Regions from separate parts of the Pseudoduganella sp. RAF19 genome, predicted to be linked through region 3. Evidence: predicted binding sites of a transcription regulator. Region 3 holds the regulator's gene; each other region holds the start of a gene.
What was found. Region 3 encodes FNR, which switches genes on or off when oxygen is low (the NO sensors DNR and NnrR bind a similar motif). Its sites were predicted from a motif close to TTGATNNNNATCAA; they were not measured.
Positions count from the first base shown of each region.

Region 1: the regulator FNR is predicted to act here: its motif matches at 6,086-6,099, upstream of AB4Z19_RS16285 (glycine-rich domain-containing protein).
Region 2: the regulator FNR is predicted to act here: its motif matches at 2,018-2,031, upstream of AB4Z19_RS07455 (universal stress protein).

Region 1 covers NZ_JBFREF010000005.1:643,610-651,155, forward strand. The annotation lists gene AB4Z19_RS16250 (HPF/RaiA family ribosome-associated protein) at 1-79, opposite strand, end outside; gene AB4Z19_RS16255 (DUF1345 domain-containing protein) at 139-792, opposite strand; gene AB4Z19_RS16260 (MFS transporter) at 807-2,030, opposite strand; gene AB4Z19_RS16265 (CDP-6-deoxy-delta-3,4-glucoseen reductase) at 2,124-3,149, opposite strand; gene AB4Z19_RS16270 (SDR family oxidoreductase) at 3,162-4,043, shown strand; gene AB4Z19_RS16275 (hypothetical protein) at 4,153-4,395, shown strand; gene AB4Z19_RS16280 (hypothetical protein) at 4,634-4,876, shown strand; gene AB4Z19_RS16285 (glycine-rich domain-containing protein) at 4,953-5,975, opposite strand; gene AB4Z19_RS16290 (CHASE domain-containing protein) at 6,240-7,546, opposite strand, start outside.
Region 2 covers NZ_JBFREF010000002.1:629,524-637,069, forward strand. The annotation lists gene AB4Z19_RS07440 (DUF2252 domain-containing protein) at 1-804, opposite strand, end outside; gene AB4Z19_RS07445 (hypothetical protein) at 801-1,514, opposite strand; gene AB4Z19_RS07450 (hypothetical protein) at 1,511-1,921, opposite strand; gene AB4Z19_RS07455 (universal stress protein) at 2,092-2,934, shown strand; gene AB4Z19_RS07460 (universal stress protein) at 2,955-3,797, shown strand; gene AB4Z19_RS07465 (potassium channel family protein) at 3,765-4,469, opposite strand; gene AB4Z19_RS07470 (GGDEF domain-containing protein) at 4,466-5,560, opposite strand; gene AB4Z19_RS07475 (Vgb family protein) at 5,667-6,299, opposite strand; gene AB4Z19_RS07480 (helix-turn-helix domain-containing protein) at 6,333-7,546, opposite strand, start outside.
Region 3 covers NZ_JBFREF010000002.1:310,809-318,354, forward strand. The annotation lists gene AB4Z19_RS06075 (PAS domain-containing sensor histidine kinase) at 1-1,411, shown strand, start outside; gene AB4Z19_RS06080 (response regulator) at 1,404-2,039, shown strand; gene fnr (fumarate/nitrate reduction transcriptional regulator Fnr) at 2,139-2,873, shown strand; gene AB4Z19_RS06090 (LysR family transcriptional regulator) at 2,874-3,767, opposite strand; gene AB4Z19_RS06095 (PhzF family isomerase) at 3,863-4,774, shown strand; gene AB4Z19_RS06100 (cyanophycin metabolism-associated DUF1854 family protein) at 4,771-5,241, opposite strand; gene AB4Z19_RS06105 (cyanophycin metabolism-associated ABC transporter) at 5,228-7,513, opposite strand.

The sequences.
Region 1 (7,546 bases), on a different contig from region 3:
CTTGCACCACTTGGTGTACGTGGTCGTCAAGGCCGGCATGACGTTCGATGGTTTTATCGGTGTTCACATTGATTTGCATATGCTGCTCCCGTTTGTTCATCAAAGCGCGTTCTCACGCGATTCCATCCTACTCCTTTCTCAGGTATTCAGCAAAGAGGCTGCAATATTGACGAAGAGCCCCAATATCAGCAGATTGAAGAAGAAGCTCAGCACCGACTGGCCCAGCACCAGCTTGCGCAAATCGCTCGATTGCACGCAGACATCGGATGTTTGCGCGGCCACGGCGATCGTAAAAGAGAAGTACAGGAAGTCCCAGTAATCCGGCTGTTCGCTGCCGGGTACTTGCAGCGGTTTTTGCTGGTCGGCCTGATAGTACAGGTGGGCGTAGTGCACGCAGAACAGCACGCCGAGCAGGAACCATGAGCCGAGCAGGGTCGCCATCACGAAGATGTAATGCAGGCCGCGCGTTGCCGCGGGCAGGTCGTGCATCGCCACCAGCTCCGTGGTGATGGCGGCGGCGCTCATGACGATGGCGACGGTCAGGCTGGCGAGGATGACGGCGCCTTTCTCGTCCTGCCGCGCGGCCATGCGCTTTACGGTGTGGTGATCGGCGCGCATCATCATCCACGCCATCGTAATCAGGTAGAACCAGACGCCGATATTCCACGCGGTCAGCGCGCGTGTGAGGTAGGACCAGCTGTCGGGAAGGAGCAGGCTCGCCGCACCGCCCAGCACGACGGCCAGGCTTAGGTGGGGACGGCTGCGAATGAAGTAGTGGGCGGGTTTTTTCATTGCCGCCCATGATACTACTTGTCGTGGTGCGGGAACTTGTCCATGTGTGTGAGCACCGGGAAGAAGCGCGTCCACAGGCCCGTGACCACCAGCGTGGCGAGACCGCCGAAGATCACGGCGCGCGTCAGGCCGAACCAGCCTGCAGTCAGGCCCGATTCGAATTCACCCAGCTCGTTCGATGCACCGATGAATACCGAGTTCACCGCGCTCACGCGTCCCCGGATCGCGTCCGGCGTTTCGAACTGCACCAGCAGGTGGCGCACGTACACGCTGATCATATCGCCCGCGCCCATCAGCAGCAGCACGACCAGCGCCACCACGAAGTTGCTGGTGGAGCCGAGGATCACGGTGCAGACGCCGAATACCGCAACGCCGCCGAACATCCATTTGCCAACGCTGCGCGTAATGGGCCAGAACGCGAGCGCAATCGAGCACAGTGCCGCGCCGGCGCCCGGCGCGGTACGCAGCAGGCCAAGGCCGGTCGGGCCGATGTGCAGCACATCGTGCGCCAGCGCCGGCAGCAGGGCGGTCGCGCCGCCGAACAGCACGGCAAACAGGTCGAGCGAAATCGCACCCAGCACGATGGGGCGCGAGAACACGAAGCGTAAGCCTTCCAGCACGCTGTGCCAGGTGGCCGGCTCGTTGCGCGTGGCTTGCGGTGCTGGCTTCGTCAACAGCATCAGGATCACGGCGCAGATCAGCAGTGTCGAGGAAACGGTATAAACCGTTGCGGGACCATAGACGTACAGCAGGCCGCCCAGCGTCGGGCCGAGAATCACAGCGACCTGGAAGCTGGAGCTGCTCAAGGCCACGGCGCGGCTGAAGTCTTCCGTCGGCACCATATTCACCAGAACCGCTTGCGTAGCAGGACTCATGAACGCGCGAGCGCTACCAAAGAGCACCAGGATGGCGAATACAGGCCAAACGGCAGCCATGCCGCTGTGCGTGTACGCAAACAGCAGCAGTCCGCACGCCAGTTGCGCGCCGACGCAGCAGGTGATGATGTTGCGGCGGTTGTAGCGGTCAGCGGCGTGGCCGGCGATCAGAATCAGCAGCAGGAAAGGCAGGAACTGCGCGAGGCCGATCATGCCGAGGTAGAAGAGATTATGCGTTTGCGCATAAACCTGCCAGCCGATAGCGACGCTTTGCATCTGCACGGCGAGCGTGCCTGCAATACGGGCGGCGAGGTAGAAAGAGAAGTTGCGGTGGCGGAGGACTGAGAAACCGTTGGATGACATATTGAACCCGAAAGGCGGGCCAGGCCCAAGGGCCGACCCAGGAACGCGGTGGTCGCAGGCAAGGGTCTGACCCTTGGGGTCTGACCCCGGGGTTTAGGGCTTCAGAAGGTCGGCTTCGGTGGTGAACGCGTCTGCATAGAACTCGTCTTCCGGCAGCTGGCACTCCTTGACGAAGTCGCGCTTGGCCGATTCCACCACGATCGGTGCGCCGCAGGCGTAGACCTGGTAGCCCGACATATCCGGCAAGTCCTGCATCACGGCCTGGTGAACGTAACCGCGGCGGCCGGACCAGTGCTCTTCTTCCAGCGCATCCGATACCACCGGCACGTATTTGAAGTTCGGCATCTCTTCCGCCCACTGGCGGCACAGGGCGTCCATGTACAAGTCTTGCGGACGGCGGCCGCCCCAGTACAAGGTCATCTCGCGCTTGGATTCCTTGGCGCGCATATGCTCCACGATAGCCTTGATCGGTGCGAAGCCCGTACCGGAGGCCAGCAGCACCATCGGCTTCTCGTTATCCTCACGCACGAAGAAAGTGCCCAGCGGACCTTCAAAGCGCAGGATGTCGCGCTCTTTCATGGTGGTGAAGACCTGGTCGGTGAACAGGCCGCCCGGCATATGGCGGATGTGCAGGGTCAGAGGACCTTGCTCCGGCGCGTTGGCGATACTGTAGCTGCGGCGCTTGTTATCGCGCAGCATGAACTCGACGTACTGGCCGGCGCGGTATTGCAGCGTTTCGTTGGCTGGCAGCTGCAGGGTCATTACGATGACGTCCGGCGCCAGCTTCTCCAGCGTGGTCACGCGCGACGGCATCTTCTTGATCGGGAAATCGCTGCTGCCCGCCACTTCGCGGATCTGCACCACCAGGTCGGAGTGCGGCACCGCGCAGCAGAACAGGGACTGGCCAGCCGCTTCCTCTTCCTCGCTCAGCGCGCGGCGCTGGTGCGCCTTGTGGCTGACAGAACCTTCCAGCACTTTGCCCTTGCAGGAGCTGCAAGCGCCGTTCTTGCAGCCATACGGCAGGCCTACGCCTGCGCGGATGGCCGCCGCCAATACGGTTTCGTCTTCTTCACAGCTGAATTGGTGGCCACTAGGCTGAACAGTAATTTGGAAAGACATACAATCTCAAAAATGGATATCAGTAAAAAATTCAACAAGCCGCGCCTGCTCATTATCGGCTGCGGCGATGTGGGTATGCGTCTGCTGCCTCTGGTGCGCGATCAGTACCGCGTGTTTGCCGTCACCAGCCAGCGCGAGCGCTTTGCCGAACTGCGTGCCGCCGGGGCCGTGCCCCTGCTGGCAAATCTTGACCAGCCTGCTTCACTGAGCCGTCTCGCGGGACTGGCACAATCGGTCGTGCATCTGGCGCCGCCCCAAACCGAGGGTCAGATCGACCGCCGTACCCGCAATGTGACCGCCATTTTACCTGACCGGGCGCGCGTGGTTTATGTGAGCACCACAGGGGTGTATGGCGACTTGCAAGGCGCCTTCGTGGATGAAACCCGTACCGTGGCGCCCCGCAATGCCCGCGCGCAGCGCCGGGTGGATGCGGAACAGGTGTTGCGCCGGTGGGCGCGGCGCTCGGCAGGGCGGCTGTCGATCCTGCGCGTGCCGGGCATTTACGCGGGCGACCGGCTGCCGATCAAGCGGCTGGAAGAGGGCACGCCAGCCTTGCGCAGCGAGGATGACGTCTACACCAATCACATTCATGCGGACGACCTGGCGCGCATTGTGGCGGCTGCGCTGCTGCGCGGCCAGCCATGCCGGGTCTACCATGCGGTCGATGACAGCGATATGAAGATGGGCGACTATTTCGATGCCGTGGCAGATGCCCACGGCCTGCCGCGTCCGCCGCGTTTGCCGCGGGCTGAATTGGCAAAGGCGGTGTCGCCGACTTTACTGTCATTCATGTCGGAGTCGCGCCGCCTGTCGAATGGCCGTATAAAGCGTGAACTGGGTGTGCATTTGCGGTATCCGACTGTTGCTTTTTTACTCAGCGAAAGCCGGATGTAAGCTTTCTCGCGCACACTTGCATGTGGAGACGGTCGCCCTATTGATCTCGCTCAATGGACGGCCTGAAATCTGGGGCTATCGTGAGCCCAGCACAAGGAAGGAGAGCGCAATGAACGCCACCCATCCCACCAAAGAACAGGTTCGTGCCTATCTGCTTCAGCGCGGGCGCGCGCATTTGCCGCCGCCGCCGCCGGACGAAATCCGCCGCCGCCTTGACTGGCGCGTTGAACACGAACCTGCGGCGGGGGCTTTGCCCGCCGCGATCTTCCTGCCATCGGCCCTGTTTCAGCTGGGCGCCCTCATGGCCTTAACCTGGATTTGCCTGCCTTTTGGGCCGCGTGATCCACGTTAAACAAGCCTTTCTTATGCATGAAAATTTCCTACCACAAGATTTCGCGATAGAATCTATCGAATTCTAACGAAAGTTGCGCGGCGTTAAGCCGAAAGCAACAAAAACATGTATGATATCGGTCATGTGCACTAAAAAGCGTCAACGACGATGGTTTTTGGCGATTTTTTAGTAAATTACCGCTGAATATTTTGTGAAATTTCTGTCGCTTTTTGGCGACATTTAGAGAAGAACTGAGATCATGTCGTCCCTGAAAGAAATCACCGCCTCCACGTCCTACAACCCTAACCGCGTTCTCGACGCGATTATCGAGAAACTGCAGCTGAAGAATGATGCTGCTCTGTCGCGCGCGCTGGAAGTTGCGCCGCCTGTGATCTCGAAGATCCGTCACAATACGCTGCCAATCGGCGCTACCATCCTGATCCGCATGCACGAAATCAGCGATTTCAGCATCCGCGAACTGCGCGAAATGATGGCGCACTAAGCGTTCCATTGGACGTAAAAAAACGGCCGCACCTGTTGCCAGGTGGCGGCCGTTGCCGTTTTCAGGACGGCTGAATTTATGCAGTAGTCAGGCGCGGACGCTCTGCATAGAATTTTGTGGTTTCCGCTTCAGCTGCCTGGGTGCCGACGCGGCCGGAATAGGCAGTCTTCGCTTCGGCCGACACGCGGCCGGAGTAAGCGGTTTGTGCAGCCACGCGGCCCGAGTAGGCGGTCTTTTCGGCAGCCACGCGGCCAGAATAGGCCACTTGTTCGCCGGCGACACGGCCGGAGTAGGCAGTTTTCGCTTCGGCGGCTACGCGGCCGGAGTAAGCGACTTGTTCACCAGCGACACGGCCGGAGTAGGCAGTTTTTGCTTCGGCAGCCACGCGGCCAGAGTAGGCCACTTTTTCGCCAGCGACGCGGCCGGAGTAGGCAGTCTTCGCTTCGGTAGCCACGCGGCCAGAGTAGGCCACTTTTTCGCCAGCGACGCGGCCGGAGTAGGCAGTCTTCGCTTCGGCGGCAACGCGGCCGGAATATGCCACTTGCTCGCCAGCGACACGGCCCGAGTACGCGGTCTGGGCGCCCGCAACGCGGCCCGAGTAGGCGATCTGCTCGCCAGCTACGCGGCCCGAATAAGCCACGCTCACTCGGCCCGAGTAAGCCGTTTTGGCGCTGAAGTCCGGCGCTGCGACGCGGCCGGAGTAGGCCACTTCCGAACGCAGGTAATCTTCGCCGAAGGTTTCCTCATACAGCTCCTTCATGCGATTGCCGACGCGCTCGTGTGCTTCTTCGTCATCTTCACCGCGCAGGCCGATATACGGGAAATGGTGCAGGAAATAACCGAACACATTCTCGCAGTCCACCGCGTACTTCATGGTGTCCAGGATGTGATAGTGCCAGAAGATATCCACGTCCATCAGCGGTGCAGTCTGCTCGTTCGGGAACATCTTCATGAGGTACAGGAATCGGCGGTATTCGAATTCGATCGCGTTGACTTTTTCCAGCGACCAGCCCTCGCCGGATTCCTCGTGCATCAGTTTGACTTTGATCGGTTCCAGATCCAGATCGGCAATAGCCTTGAAGCTTTCAGAAGAAATCATGAGTGAAATCCCTTTATCTCAAATGAAGTTGAAGAGTTAAAGATGCCGTCTGGGGGCTGGAGCGCTACTTGCCTGGCATCAGGGACGTTCAGAAGTTTGGGAACGCAACGTTGATGTAGATCAACTAGCTCAAGTATAGACAGCGACCGCTAGAATACAAGTAACAATTCGTTGATGAGCGCACGATACAACACATAAATGTTCCTTTTAAATCAGTAGTTTGGCGCGATGAATTGTTACATGGGCATTAATGTTGAGTTACGTTCATGCCGTTAAGCTCAGTGCGTTGGCGTGACGATAACCGACCGGCACCGCTACCGTGACCGTGGTGCCGCTGTCCGGATTGCCGCAGATGGAGCAATGTCCGCCGAGCAGGTTGATGCGCTCTTCGATGCCCACCAGGCCAAAGGAACCAGTCTTGTTGCGGCTGCCGGGGTTGATCCCGATACCATTGTCGGTAATCGTCATGCGCAACATGCCTGCAGTCTGGCGCAATTCGACGCGCACCAGGCTGGCGTGGGCATGCTGGTAGATGTTGCTGAGCGACTCCTGCAGCACGCGGAAGAAGGCGATCGCGCAGCGGTCGTCCGCAGCAATGTCGGCACCATCCTCGACCAGTTCGCACACAATGCCGGAGCGCTGGCGGAATTGCGCCACCTGCCACTCGACCGCGGCGCCCAGTCCCAGGTCCAGCACATTGGGGCGCAGATCGTTGATGATGGTGCGCACGCTGCGGATGGTGTTATCGATCTGGCGCAGTGTGGACACGGCCCGTGCATGCAGGCGCGGGTGGCGCAGGGCAGTGCGCGTGACGAGAATGTCGACCTCGATGCGCAGCACCAGCAGGTTCTGTCCCAGGTCGTCGTGGATCTCGCGGGCGATGCGCTTGCGTTCCTCTTCCTTAATCTGGTCGGTGTGCGCCGCCAGCATGCGCAGGCGCTGGTGCGACAGCTGCAGCTTGGACTGGCTGTCGCGCAGCTCGCGCGTCATGGCGCGCGCCATGCGCACGGCGCGGCGGCGCGAGGAGGCGAGAATCATGAACAGGGCGTAAATCAGCATGCTCGCGCCGAAGCCCACGGCGCCTGCCACGCCTGGCAGATACACATTGGAGCGGGAGTACAGCGAGTATCTGGGCACGCTGAAATGCGCCTGCCACAAGCGCGCGTTGAACTGGACCGGCAGCGACAGAATGAAACTTTGGTCGTCGGGATTTGCCCTAGTGCCGGGCTGGCTGTCGTACAGCAGCTTCCCAGGGTGATCCGCCGATAGCGGCGCGCTGGCCAGTCCGCCGTCGTACAGCACCACGTGCACCTGATGGTCCGGCATGTCGCCCAGTGCATTCTTGACCAGGCGCTGCACGCTGAAACCCAGTCCGACCGATCCGATATTGGCGGCGCGGCGTTCTTCGACTGTGGTGAAAGGCTGTCGCTGGTGGCGATAGATCGGAATGCGCATGGCCATGCCCACGTCGTCCGGACGGGCGCGCAGCGGGATAGGCTCGAAGGAGCCGCTCATGGTGCCTTTGTCGCGGGCGTTGAAAACGGATTGCGCCACGCTGGGGCGGGCGGCGA
Region 2 (7,546 bases), 320 kb from region 3:
AGGCGCCAGGGCCGATCCCGGCGCGAGCTTCAGATCGAGCAGGAAATTGCCATCCAGGCCGCCACGTCCGCTCACCAGGATCGCGTAGCGCTCCAGCCCCAGGCTGCCGGTGCCGGCGATGCGGCGAGCGACGTCCAGCACGCGGAAGAACTCAGGCGACGCCTGGCTCCCTGAATAGGAGGCCATGAAATCCGTCACTTTCGCGCGCTCGGCATCGTTGACCGGCAGCGCTTTGACCCCGTCCAGACGCAGCCTGCGTCTACCCTTCTTGATGTCCGTGCGGCGGTCCAGGAAGGCTGGGCGCTCGCGCAACCGGAGGTCGCGCAGCAAGTCGCGCACCATCCCCTCCGCTGTCGCGCGTTCAACCCAGCGCGGCTTGCCCTCAACCAGATTCTCTACGTATGCATCGAGGAAGCAGTGGCACAGGGCGATGGCCTCGGGTGGGTGCACTTTCAAAGTGTCGGCAGCCACCAGCACACTGACCAGAAAACGGCTCAACTCCCAACTGGCCGGGGCCAGAACGGCTTCATCAAAATCGTTAAGATCAAAGTAAGCCAGGCGGTTGTTGCCTTTGTACGTTCCGAAATTCTCCAGATGCAGGTCGCCGCAAATCCAGGCTGGTGGCGCCTGGTTCAGGCGCGCGTCGTTCGGGAAGTCCTGATAAAACAGATGGCACGTACCGCGCAGGAAGGAAAAAGGATTGTCCGCCAGCAGACGGTACTTCATCGTCACGCGCTCGGCCTCGCGGTCCGCATTGAATGCAGCCACAAGGCCTGCTACGTCGCGTTCCTTAGCCTGGTTCATGGTTTCTTCTGCGCTGCTTGCGCTTGCTCGTGAAGCTTCGCCATCATGCCGGTCAAATCGGCAGCACCGAGCTCCTGGACGGTGCTCTGAAAATCGGTGGCGGCTGATACGATGGCTTTCGTCTCGGACGTCTGATTCTTGCATACCTTGATCCACAATGCCTTTGCTGCCTTAATATCCGCGGCGGCACCGGCCCGCTCCAACAGCTCACGTGTTCTTTGATACGGCGGCGTTGGATTGGCGAGGTAGTACGGTTGCGTTACCATCATCGGCACAAACCTGAACGGATCGGAAAATATCGCAGGATTGCAGGTCCAGAGGCTCTGCCTCATTGAGAAATTCGCCGCAATCCATGGCGTTAGGCCCATCTCGTCGGCATCGTTGATGTGGTCTTTCACAATGCTTGACGTGAGCAACGCCGCCACAACATTTGGATAGCCCAGGTAAGCCGCGGACACCAGCGGCGACTGTTCGCCCCTGGTCTTCGCCAGCAATCCATCCACCGCACCGCTCCCCACGTACTGCCGAATCTCTTCGGCCGCCGCGGCTTCTGACGCGATCATGTCGGTTGCACTGCCCGTCGTCTCACCCAGGACGTAAATACGATCCGCCAGCGCCGCTAGTACAGCCGTCGGGCTCCGTGGCGCATCCGCTGCATTTGCACAGGATGCGACGACTGCCGACGCCAACATCATCATCCGGACCTTCACTTCAAGCCTCCCCGGCTATGCAGCCAGATAACGAAAGACAGAATACAGCCTTGAAGCGCCACGGCGAGAAAGAACTCCGCCGGCAGCTCCCTGAATGTATTGCGAGACAGCAGGTCATACAGGAATACTGAGATCCACACCGGGACCGCGACAAGTAACCACTTCGACCTGCATAACAGCAGCACGCCAGCCAGGAACTTACACCCGCATGCAATGAGCATCGGGTACAGATTGAGGTTCGGGTACACCGTGCTCATGTCGCTAAGGTGCTGCCAACTCGATTTCAAAATCAATGCTGCCATCACGCTACCAGCCAGCAGATATAGCCCGAGCGTCCATCTTGCGAGCAAAATCCACGGCAAACGGACAATTGGCGTTGAACTGACAGATGCATTTTCTGGCGTCATATTTTCCGTTCTTTGATAAAGACCCACCGGCAGTGGCAGGACGGTCTGCTCACTCTAGCTCATCTGGAATTTGTTGTCATGCCGAGAATGGATAACTTGACTCAGGTCATGGAATTCCCCCTTCCGTAAGCCGACACTGGGCAGGTGATATCTATCCGAAGGGGGCTGAGATGTCTTATAAAACTATCCTGGTGCATGCGGACGGTTCGCGTGGCCAGGCGCAACGCATCGAGCTGGCGGCGGCGCTGGCGGAGCAGGAAGAGGCGCATCTGGTTTGCGCCGCAATGACCGGCATTTCGCGCTACGTCTGCGGCTCGCCGGATGCGCTGGCGAATGGCATTGTGCGGCCGGATCTGATTGACCTGGTCCGGCGCAATGCACGAGAGACGCTGGATAACGCGGCCAGTAAACTAAGCCGCCTCGGCGTCGAGTCTTTTGAAACACGGCTGGTCGACGACGATGCCTACGGCGGCCTGCTGCTGCAATCCCGCTATGCCGATCTGGTCATCCTCGGCCAGGCTGACCGCGATGATCCGGCCACGGGCGCCCTGCTTCAGGATCTTCCCGAATACATCATGCTGAACGGCTGCCGGCCGGTGCTGGTGGTGCCATTCGCGGGACAGCTTGCGCCAATCAACGGCACCGCGATCGTGGCCTGGGATGGCAGCTTGCAGTCCGTGCGCGCCATTACCCAGGCCATTCCACTGCTGCGGCGCGCCCAGCGCATCATCGTTGCCCTGTTTGACCCGGTGGTCGGTCCGGATGAGCATGGCGAAAGCCCCGGCGCCGACATCGCGCTGTATCTGGCTCGCCACCGCATCAATGTGGACGTCATGCGCCAGCGCGCCTGTGGCGACACCGGCGAAGCCTTGCTCACCATGGCGGACCGCTTCCACGCCGGCCTGCTGGTCATGGGCGCCTACGGCCATTCACGCTTTCGTGAAATCGCGCTCGGCGGCGTCACGCGCACGGTGCTCAACACCATGACCTTGCCGGTTCTGCTCTCGCATTGAATTCACCAAAGGAGGTAGCCATGTCTTACCGTACGATTCTGGTCCATGTCGACAAATCCGCAAACGCACCAGCACGCATCAAGCTCGCCGCACGTTTGGCGCAGATGGAGGAGGCCCACCTGGTTGGCGCCGCAATGACCGGCATGCCGCGCTATATGTACGCGGGAAGCCCGTTCGATGTCAGCGGCGCGCTGGTCGCCGACTATCTGCGCTACGCATCCAAGCGCTCTGAAGAAGCGCTGGCCAAGTTCGAGGAAGTGGCGGCCAGCGCGGATATCCGTTCGCGTGAAAGCCGCCGCACCGAGGAGGATGAATATTCCGGCCTATGCCTGCAAGCGCGCTACGCCGATCTTCTGGTACTCGGCCAGACTAATCCCGACGATCACGGCGAAGCGGGTCTGCTGCTCGATCTACCCGAATACGTCATCCTCAATTCGGGCCGGCCGGTACTGATGGTGCCCTACGCCGGCGAATTCACCGACATCGGCAAGCGCTGCCTGGTCGCGTGGAATGGCAGCACGCAAGCTGCGCGCGCAGTCACCACGGCGATTCCCCTGCTGCGGCGCGCTTCAACAGTGACGGTTGCCGTGTTCGACGCAAAAGGCAGCGAGGAGGAGCACGGACAGGAACCGGGCGCTGACATCGCGCTGTACCTGGCGCGGCATGGCATTAACGTGGAAGTCGAATCAAGCCCTGCGCCGATCGATACGGGTAACGCCATCCTGTCGCTGGCCGCCAATATGGACGCCGACTTGCTGGTGATGGGTGCCTATGGCCACAGCCGCTTCCGCGAAATGATGCTGGGCGGCGCAACGCGCACTGTGCTGTCGTCAATGACCTTGCCTGTCCTGATGGCTCATTAATTCTGCACGCAACTCGGCAATCTCACGTAACAAAATGCGCATGTCGGCGTGCAGCTCGCGCCGCATGCGCTTTTCATCTTCGCCGACCATCAGCGCGGCGATGCTTGCCGTGACAAGCGACAGCAGGCCAAATCCCAAAATCACAATGAATACCGCCAGCACGCGCGAGGCGGGCGTTGAAGGAACGATGTCTCCATAGCCCACCGTCGCACCGGTTGTGAAGGCCAGCCAGAGGCCGTCTGCATAGCTATGCACCTGCGGCTCAAGCCAGTAGAATCCCCCGCCCGCAAGCGAGATGACGCCGAGCGACCAGGTGCAGATCAGGGCTGGCTGCCGCAGCGGCATGTAGCGCGCCGCAATCGTGACCAGGCGGGAAAATACAGCTGCGCAGTAGACCAGACGCAGAAACCACTCAAGCGGCGGCCAGGGCGGCTCGGACGGCCATGCGCCGGCGATCGTGGCCACGAACAGCATTCCGTCGAAAAGGCCACGCTTGCCGATACGCCGCGCGGGTTTGGCGGCCAGATGGATAGCTAGCAGCAGCGCAGCCACGCCATACAGCAGTTGCCCCGCATAGCGCGCGGCGCTGGCTGCCTCCAGCGAGAGATAGAACGCGGGGATGGTCGCCAGCAGCCCAACGAGTAGCAGTACGGGCATCGATAAATGCTTCATGCCAGCTCCACGCGGTTGCGGCCCTCATGCTTGGCGCGGTACAAGGCACAATCGGCAGCGTGCAGGAGCGACTTCCAGTCCGGACGCTGTTTGTCCAGCATGGCCACACCAATGCTGACGGTCCAGCAAATCGCGCCGTCAGCGCCATCTACCCTTGCCTTCTCGATGCAGCTGCGCAAACGCTCGGCGCATTGCAAGGCCTCCGCCTGGTCGGTTTCCGGCATGATGCAGACGAATTCCTCGCCGCCGATACGTCCGAAGTGATCGATCGCCCGCAACTCCCGCATGCAGACTTCAGCCAGCGAAACGATCACGCTGTCGCCAACCGCATGGCCGTGGCAATCGTTGATGCATTTGAAGTGGTCGATATCGAGCATGGCCACCGCCAGCGGACGTCCATGGCGCCGGGCCAGAGCGACCGCCCGCTCGGCCAGCTCGAACAGGTAGCCCCGGTTGAACGCGCCGGTTAAGCTGTCGCGCCGCGCGGACTTCAACAGCTGCCCTTCCAGTTCTACCGTTTGCGCCGCAAATGAGCGGATGACGTACATCAGCATCAGCGCAACGGCGATGGCGAAGAAATACAGCATCAACTGGTTGACCGCATCCTGCCAAGGCATGCGCGCCGCGGTGAGCACCGCCAGCAGCGCGCTGGGCACCGCGATGATGCCCAGGAAGTCACGCAAGCGCAAGGTCATGACTGCAACCACGAAGACGCACGAGGTGATGCCAGACAGGCCGTAGAGAAAACCGTCCTGAAGAACGTATTCCGCGATAATCAGCGCGCTGGCATGGGTCAGATACAGAATGCCGCAGCGGTACAGCGGCGCCATGAAGGCGCTGGACGGCAGCCAGGCAAAGGCGCCTATCGCCACCAGCAGGCCGCGTATTCCTAATGCGGCGCCGGCGTTGCCCGCGTCGCGCCAGAAATCCCAGGCGCTGAACAGCAAAATGGCGAGACTGAAAAGCGGACCCAGCACCGGCAGCAGATACAGCAGCTGCCGGACGTGGCGGCTCTCCAGCTCCTGGCTTATCTCATCGGACGCCGCGAACCTGACGGCCCGCAGGCCGAGAGCCAATGGGTTTGCAGCCATGATATCTCCGCAAGTGGTGGCGAACAGCAAGCTTCAATGTAACTGGCAAAGCCGCCACCGTCACCGGGGATATTTGACTCAGGTCAAGTTAGCACCGTAAATTGACTCAGCCTGGACGACGAATCGCGCGGATCTTGCCGGTGCCGCCACCGCCGCAGAAGAATCGGTCCTTGCCATCCGATTCCAGGCCGGAAACATTCACCCCGGCCGGCATATCGATGTATTCCAGTACCTCGCCAGTGCCCGGGTCGATGCGGCGCACGTCGCTCTTGTCGCCTTCCCAGGTGCCGTGCCAAAGCTCGCCGTCCACCCAGGTCACGCCCGTGACAAACCGGTTGGATTCAATGGTCCGCAGCACTTCGCCCGTCTGCGGATCGACCTGGCGAATCTTGCGGGCGCGGTGCTCGCCCACCCATAATGTGCCATCGGCCCAGGCCAGGCCGGAGTCGCCGCCCTTGCCCGGCGCGGGAATCGAAGACAGCACCTGGCCGTTCTTCGGATCGATCTTCAGGATCTTGTCTTCGGCGATCTGGAACAGATAACGCCCATCGAAAGCCGTGCCGGCATGCGCTGCGACATCGATCGACTGCACCACTTCACCGCCTTGAGGATCGAAGGCCATCAGCCCACCGCCAGCCGCAAACCAGACGTTCTCACCGTCGAAAGTCACGCCACCAACGCTTTCCGCGTCCGGATATGGACCATATTCGCGCAGAATCTCAGCTTTGGAATGTTTCATGTCTCGCCCCTTTGTTTGTTTGACGTGCCCATCCTACCCGGCTGGCAGCGAAGCTGGGAGTAACAAGGTTGACGGGAATCCCGGTACCGAAGGAATGGTCCAGCGCCGCGCCGGACCACGTCCGTAAGCATGCACCTTGCCTTCGGCGGCCAGAGTTTCCAGCGCCCGCTGCACGGTGCGCGGACTGGCGCCGGTCGCAATCGCCAGCGCAGAACTCGACCAGGACTCGCCATCGGCCAGGAAGCCCATTAATTCGCCTTGATGATCGTCGGACGGAGGCGCCAGCACGGCGATTTTCCGGTCACCGGACGGCGCCAGCACGAAGCCGTCTCTGGTTGCAGTGATTTCTGCAAATCCGGCAATCTCGCTGCGCAGGCGGCCAATCTCCACGCGCAGGCGCACGCGCTGCGATTCGTCCGCATCCTTGGCGCGAAATGCCTTGGCCACCAGCGCAGCACGCGATACGTCGCCGGGCCAGGCTTCAGCCAGCATTCGGGCGAGCGTGAACAGGACCGGGCGCGTGGTGAGCGGCACCAGCACATAGCCGGCGCGGATCGCATGGCGGCAGGCATCCACCACCACGCTGCCGGAGCCAAGCAATGCTTCCACCTCCTGCAATCGCAGGAAGCACTGCTCACCGACGGAAATCAGACGCGCAGCCGGTGCCTCCAATACGTGCGCCACGCTGTCGACCTCCGCCAGCAGGCTCGCTATACCGGATTGCTGCGCTGCCTCGCGAGCGCGTTCCAGCGCCGCGCGGGCCGGACCGGAATGCAGCCGGCGAATGGCAATGCCCGCAGCGGCCAGTTCGAAGGAAGTGCGCAACGGCGGTGGCAACTGCGATGCATCGACCGTACCAAGCAGGCGTTCCGCTTCGTCCAGCTGGCCGATCAGGAGCGCGCGGCGCGCTTCGATGTGCAGCGCGTGGGCAGCGTTCATATGGTCCCCGTGCGCTTCCAGAGCAGCGCGCGCGGCAGCCAGTGCCTTCGGCGGCCAGGCCAGGTCGCGCGACACGAGCGCGATTTCCGCTTCCGCCACGATGCAGCGCGCGCGGGACACCGCTTCCTTTGATCCGAATGCGCGCCCGGCCTGCTTCAGCAGCTCCTTGGCGCGCGGCAGATCGCCCAGCTGCGCCATAGCGATGCCACGCAGGGCCAGCGCCGGGGCGTCGCCACGTAGGGCCACACGCTTCAATGCTCCCAGCAGGTCGCCGGTCGCCAGTGCACGCGCCGCGGCGGCGATCATCG
Region 3 (7,546 bases):
GCTGGCGTCGGCAACCGACGCCATGCTGATCGTGGACAAGCAAGGGCAGATCGTCCTCGCCAATCCTGCATTGGAGCGCCTGTTCGGCTACGAACATGGCGCGCTGGCAGGCAAAACGCTGGAAACCCTGATTCCCGAACGCTTCCGCCAGGAGCACACCGGCCTGCGCAGTCACTACATTGGCCATCCGCGTCCGCGCGCAATGGGCGCGGGCATGGAGCTGTTCGCGGTGCGTAAGGACGGCAGCGAATTCATGGTGGAAGTCAGCCTGTCTCCGCTGCAAAGCTCCGACATGCAGCCGGTCGTCATGGCCACCATTTACGACATCAGCGCCCGCAAACAGGCCGAACGCGCCTTGCAGGACAGCGAGCGCCGCATGCGTGCCGTGTTCGAAACGGCGGTTGACGCCATCATCACGATCGATGAGCGCGGCATCATGGAGCGCGTGAACCCAGCGGCGGAGCGCATGTTCGGCTATTCCGAAGCTGAGGTGTGCGGCAAGAATGTGTCCATGTTGATGCCATCGCCGCATCGTGAGCAGCATGATGGCTATCTGGCGCATTATGCGCAGACAGGCGAGAAGCGCGTTATCGGCAAGGGCCGCGAAGTGGAGGGCTTGCGGCGCGATGGCTCGGTGTTCCCAATGGACCTCGCCGTGGCGGAAATGGAAATCGGCGGTCGCCGCATGTTCACAGGCCTGGTGCGCGACATCACCGAGCGCAAACAAGCCGAAGCCCAGGGCAGGGAAATGCAGGCGCGCTTGCGCGAACTCGCTGCGCATCAAGAGAAGATCAAGGAGCACGAGCGCACGCGCATCGCACAGGAGATCCACGACGAGCTGGGCGGTCTGCTCACCGGCATGAAGGCTTATGTCAATGTGCTGATCGAACGTGCGGGCGCGCAGTCCGATCCGCTATTGGGTGAAGTGCAAGGCCTGACGCAGGAGGCCATCGATACGGTGCGGCGCGTGATCACGGACCTGCGCCCCAGCGTGCTCGATCAACTGGGCGTGTGGGCGGCGCTGGAATGGTACGCGGAACAAGTGCAGCAGCGCACAGGCTTGCGCTGCGTATGCGATATCGCACCGGAGCTGTCGGATCTCGCCGTCGATGCGGAGCGCAGCACCATGCTGTTCCGCATCGCGCAGGAAGCGCTGACCAATGTGGTGCGCCATGCGCAAGCGACGGAAGTGCGCGTGTCCGCAGCGCGTGATGGCGGCGCAGTGCTGCTGACGGTGAAAGACAACGGCAAAGGCATCGACAAGACGCGCTTGCTGGATAAGGAATCGTGGGGAATTTTGGGTATGCATGAAAGGACGCGCGGCTTTGGCGGCGAACTGACCATCACCGGGACGCCGGGACAAGGCACGCTGCTGCAATTGCGTCTGCCGCTGGAGGCGCACCATGACTGACAAGATCAGCGTTCTGCTGGTGGACGACCACGCCATCGCACGCAACGGCGTACGCCTGATGCTCGGTACTGCTGCGGACATCAGCGTCGATGGCGAGGCAAGCAATGCGGTGGAGGCCATGGAGCGCGTGGCTGAGCGCAAGTTTGATGTGGCGCTGGTCGACATCAAAATGCCGGGCAAGAATGGACTCGATCTGCTGAAATGCCTGCGCAATGAATACCCGCGCATGGCGGTGCTGATTTTGAGTACCTACTCCGAAGAGATTTACGCAGTGCGCGCGCTGAAGCTCGGCGCGTCGGGCTATCTGACCAAGGACGCGCCGACGTCCACCTTGATTGAAGCGGTGCGCAAGGCGGCGGCGGGTGGCAAGCACGTGAGTCCGGCGCTGCTGGAAAAGCTGGCAAGCCTGGTCGGCGGCGGTGCGACCGGCGATCACGAAAATCTGTCCAACCGTGAGCTGGAGGTGCTGAAGATGATCGCGGCAGGTGAATCCCTGGTGCGCATCGGCGAACTGCTGCACCTGAGCCCCAATACGGTGACGACTTATCGCAGCCGCATTCTTGACAAAATGGGTATGGCGAGCAATGCGGAGCTCACGCGCTACGCTCTGGAACACGGCCTGATTTGAGTTTGTAGGGGAAGCCCTACATGAACTGCATGGGGAGCCCGATATTCTTCCGGGCGGCCAGCGGCGATACTGGCGGTGCCGATTATCTGGAGCCGCAAAATGAAGACCGTCGCGAAGTGCTCGCTGTGCAGTTTTAATAAGCTTTGCCTGCCACAAGGCCTGAATGACAATGATGTGGCCCGTCTGGACCAGATCATTGCCCGACGCCGCCGTGTGCCGCGCGATGAGCGTCTGTATGCCGCCGGCCAGCCTTTCAACAGCCTGTTTGCGGTGCGTTTCGGTCATTTCAAGACTTCGCAGGTCAATCAGCGCGGCGAGCAGCAGATTGGCGGCTTTCACATGGCCGGCGATTTGCTGGGAATGGAAGCCATCGGCGGTGGCATGCATACGGTCGATGCAGTGGCGCTGGAGGACAGTGAAGTCTGCGAGATTCCATTCGCCCGGCTGCAGGAGCTGGTCATGCAGGTGCCAGTGCTGCTGCAGCAGTTCCATCGCACGATGAGCCGCGAGATTCAACGCGAGCAGTCGGTGATGCTGTTCCTGAGCCATATGCGCGCCGAGCAGCGCATGGCGCTTTTCCTCTTGAATCTCTCCGGCCGTTATGCGCAGCGCGGTTTGTCGTCCACCACCTTCCAGCTGCGCATGTCGCGTGAGGACATCGGGGGCTATCTTGGCTTGACCGTGGAAAGCGTGAGCCGTCAGCTGGCGCGTTTGCGCGGCGATGGCCTGATCGCGCTGAATAACCGCGATCTTCAGATTCTTGATCGTCCACGCCTTGAGGCGCTGTCCAGCGGTATGGCAGCCGACGTCATCCCGGTGGCACGGGCAGCCTGATTACCAGCGTACTGCACTAAATTGCACGGCCAGGTGGTCGACGAATAGCCGTGTACGTGCAGGGAGCGCGCGGCCGCTCGGCCATAGCGCGTGAATCGGCACTGGCGGCGGCTCAAATTCCCGCAGAATGATTTCGACGCGGCCTTCGTCCAGCATTTTCCGTATTTGCCAGAAAGGCGCCATGCCGGCGCCGAGTCCGCAGGCGACAGCTTCGTTGGCTGCGGCGGCATCGTTCGCGCTGAATGGGCCTTTTACCTTGATGTGATGAATTTTGCCGCCGATCGTGGCGGGCCATTGCTTGCGGTCTGCGCCTGTGTTGCGCAGGACGCAGGGCAGGGCGGCGAGTTCGTCCGGGTGTGGCGGACGGCCGTGTTGCTGAATCCACGCCGTCGATGCAAAGAACACACGGCGTAGCTGCGCCAGCTTGCGCGCTTTTAATGAAGAATCCGGAAGTTCACCGACGCGGATTGCCAGATCCAGCTTGTCGGCGACCAGGTCGGCATGCCGTTCGCTCAACACTAATTCCACGTCGATTTCAGGCCAGCGCTGCATGAAACTGGCGGCCATTGGCGTGAGCCATGTCGCGCCGAACAGCACAGGCGCTGCCACGCGCAGCTTGCCGCGCGGGTTGTCGCCGTCGCGGCGGGCAGATTCGCGAGCCGCTTCGATGTCGGCCAGCGCGCGCCGAATACGCTCAAGGAAGGCTGCGCCGGCAGGCGTGGCTTGCAGGCGGCGCGTGGTGCGCTGAATCAGCTGTGTACCGATTTCCGCTTCCAGTTCGGCCAGCGAGCGGCTTACCGCTTGCAGCGAACGGCCGGTACGCCTGGCGGCCTCCGTCAGCGAACCGCCGTCCAGGATGGCGATGAATGTCGCATAGTCGTCTAGAGTGCTCATGATTCTCCCGATTTACGAGAGAGTGTATCAATAATCATCAGTATTGTTGCTAGTCATGAGCACAATTATGCTGGGGCTTTGCATAAGGAGATGTCATGCCCCAGCTCTTTCATATCGATTCTTTCACTCGTACGCGCTTCCGCGGCAACCCGGCTGGCGTTGTATTGGATGCGGATGGGCTGTCCGAAGCGGAGATGCAGGACATTGCGCGCGAACTCAAACATTCGGAGACGGCGTTCGTGCTTCGTCCAACCGCGCCGGATCACGACGTGTGGGTGCGCTTCTTTACGCCGACTGTGGAGGTGCCGGTGTGCGGGCATGCGACCATCGCAGCGCACTACGCTCTGGCGCATGTTCGTAGTGCCGTGGCCGGATCGGCGGCGAAGCCCAGCCTTATCCAGCGCACCGGCGCGGGACTGCAACGCGTAACTGCTGTGCGCGATGGCGGCGATTGGCGGATCGAGATCGAGCAGGGTGCAATCAGCTTTGGTCCGCCGCTGGACGATACGTGGCGCGAGAGGATTGCGCGCGCGCTGCGGCTGGAAGTCGGCGCAGCAGCCCTGGCGCCGATGCCCGGCCGACAGCCGGTGCAGGTGGTGTCGACTGGTCATTCAAAGGTCATGGTGCCGCTGCGCGACAACTATCCGCTGGACGCCATCAAGCCCGACATGCAAGCGCTGGCGGCGTTAAGCGCTGAACTTGGCTGCAACGGCTGGTTTCCGTTTGTGATCAGCGGCGCGCAGCGCACGGATGGCCGCATGTTCGCACCGGCGATCGGCATTGCCGAGGACCCGGTCACGGGTAACGCCAACGGCCCGCTGGGCGCCTACCTGGTGAAGCACAGTCTGATGCCGCACGGTGAGCACGAACTGAACTTCGAGGGACATCAGGGCCACGCCATGCGCCGCGACGGCATCGTGTATGTGCGCGTGGCCGTAAGCGGCGGCGCGCCGAAAAGCGTCACCATTGCCGGCGACGCCGTCATCCTGTTTCGAACAGAAATTTAGAGGAAGCGGTCGAGGATTTTCTTGCTGTGCTTATCCAGATTGAACTGGTCGCGGATCAGGAAGTTGATGCCGTGGGTGTCGGACACCAGCAGCGACACCGAGCCAATGCGGCGAATATCTTCTTCGCCGCGCAGCACGAATTCCGTGTCGCCGCGGTCGGTCTTGACCTTCCAGGTGCAGGGTGTGGCGTAGCTGGTCACGCTCTGGATCGTCTGGATTACCGGCATGAACTCGCGGCCCGCGAGGTCCTCGCGCACCATGTCCGCCTGCTCGGATGGCAGGTCGGACAGGTGATCGAGCCATGCGATCTCCTTGCCATCGGTGTTGACGAGGGACAGGCCTTCTTCCGGCGCCTGGATCGGGAAAGCGCGTACCGGCGCCACGTTTTCGTACAGCGTGCCTGCGGCGTCGGTCAGGTTCAGGCGGCCGAAGCTGTCGCGGTGCAGGGTGAAATTAGTTATCGTCATGGCGGGTGTTTGCTTTGTCATCCAGGTCGGTATCGACGTTACGTGCCTGTGCCTGATACAGGCGGTAGTAGGCGCCTTCGCGCGCCATCAATTCTTCGTGCGGGCCTTCTTCTACAACCTGGCCGCGGTCCATCACCACCAGGCGGTTGGCGCGCTGCAGCGTGGATAGGCGGTGCGCAATCGCAATCGTGGTGCGGCCCGCCACCAGATTGTCCAGCGCTTTCTGGATTTCTTTTTCGGTTTCGGAGTCGACGGACGCTGTGGCTTCGTCGAGGATCAGGATGCGCGGATCGATCAGCAGTGCACGGGCAATCGAAATACGTTGGCGTTCACCGCCGGACAAGCCCTGTCCGCGCTCGCCCACGATCGAATCGTAGCCCTGCGGCAGGCGCAGGATGAAGTCGTGCGCGTGGGCCGCGCGAGCGGCAGCCATGATTTCGGCGCGCGTGGCTTCCGGCTTACCGTAAGCGATGTTCTCGGCGATGGTGCCGAAGAAGAGGAAAGGCTCCTGCAGCACCAGGCCGATATTGCGGCGGTAGTCGGACACCGCATAGTTGCGGATATCCACGCCATCCAGCAGGATCGCACCTTCCGCGACGTCGTAGAAGCGGCAGATCAGGTTGACTAGGGTGGACTTGCCGGAGCCGGAATGGCCCACCAGGCCGATCATTTCGCCGGCTTTGATATCCAGGTTCACCCCGCGGTTGACGGAGCGGTTCCCGTAACGGAAGCCCACTTCGCGCAAGGTGATATTGCCTTCCACCTTGGTCACCTTCTGCGGCTGTGCAGGTTCCGGCACGCTCGAAACGTGGTCCAGAATATCGAAGATACGCTTGGCAGCGGAGGCGGATTTCTGCGTCACCGACACGATGCGGCTCATCGAATCCAGACGGCCATAGAAACGGGTCGAGTAAGTCACGAACAGCGTCAGCGTACCAACGGTGATGTTGGCCTTCGATACTTGCCAGATACCGAACACCCAGATCACCAGGATGCCCAGTTCGGTCAGGAAGGACACGGTTGGCGAGAACAGCGACCACACCTTGTTCAACTTATCGTTGGCAGCCAGGTTGTGCTTGTTCGCCATGCGGAAGCGGTTCGCTTCGCGGGATTCCTGCGCGAAGGCTTTCACCACGCGAATGCCGGGAATCGTATCGGCCAGCACGTTGGTCACTTCGCCCCACACACGGTCGATCTTCTCGAAGCCGGTGCGCAGCTTGTCGCGCACCAGGTGGATCAGCCAGGCGATGATAGGCAGCGGCACCAGCGTTACAAAGGCCAGCCATGGATCGGTGCTGAACAGGATCACACCCGTCATGATGATCATCAGGCAGTCGGAGGCAAAGTCCAGCAAGTGCAGCGAAAGGAAGACGCAGATGCGGTCCGATTCGGAACCTATACGCGACATCAGATCGCCCGTACGCTTGCCGCCGAAGTATTCCAGCGACAGGCGCAGCAAGTGTTCATAGGTCGTGGTGCGCAGGTCGGCGCCGATACGTTCAGACACCAGGGCCAGCACATAAGTCTTGCCCCAGCCCAGAATCCAGGCCAGCACGGCGGATGCGGTCAGGCCCGCCATATACATCGCGACCAGCTTCACATCGACCGGTTTGCCGTTCTGATACGGAATGAGCACATCGTCCATCAGCGGCTTACTGAGGTAAGGCGGGATCATGTGCGCGCCGGTGGACAGCAGCATCAGTGCGAAGCCGAAGCCCAGCGGCCAGCGGTAAGGCTTGGCGAAACGCCACAGGCGGAACAGGGTCCAGGTCGAAGGCGGCGTATAAACCACCTTGGTGCAGACCGGGCATTCTTCCTGGTCCGGTTCCAGCGGCGCTTTGCAGGTGGGGCAGGAGTGATCTTCAACTTTGACCGGCGGCTGGCCGTTGACGAAGGCATCCTGCAGGCGTACGAAGGCTTCGGACAGGCGCTGCGCCAGCAGATTCTGGCCCAGAGTGAAGCGCCAGGACGCCAGACGGCCCATATCATCGACCAGTTCCAGATGGCCTACGCCGGCGTGATCGTGCAGTTTGAGCGACATACCGCGGCGATAAGTCCAGTCACGCCATACCGTTTCCCCCGGTGCGCGTGCCATAATGCGGCGCTCTGTGAGGATAACCAGACCTTTGTTGAAGTGTAGCTTGGCGTCAAGGTCAACCTCGAGGGCGCTCAAAACGTTTTCCCCTGAAGAAAGCTGCAACTGAGCTTCGGAGCGCCAGACTTCCGGCAGTTCGGTCAAACTCAGTTCAGAGGAAAGTTGGTTTGTTATCATTATGTGACTTGCTCCATGCGACAGCTTTGCCAA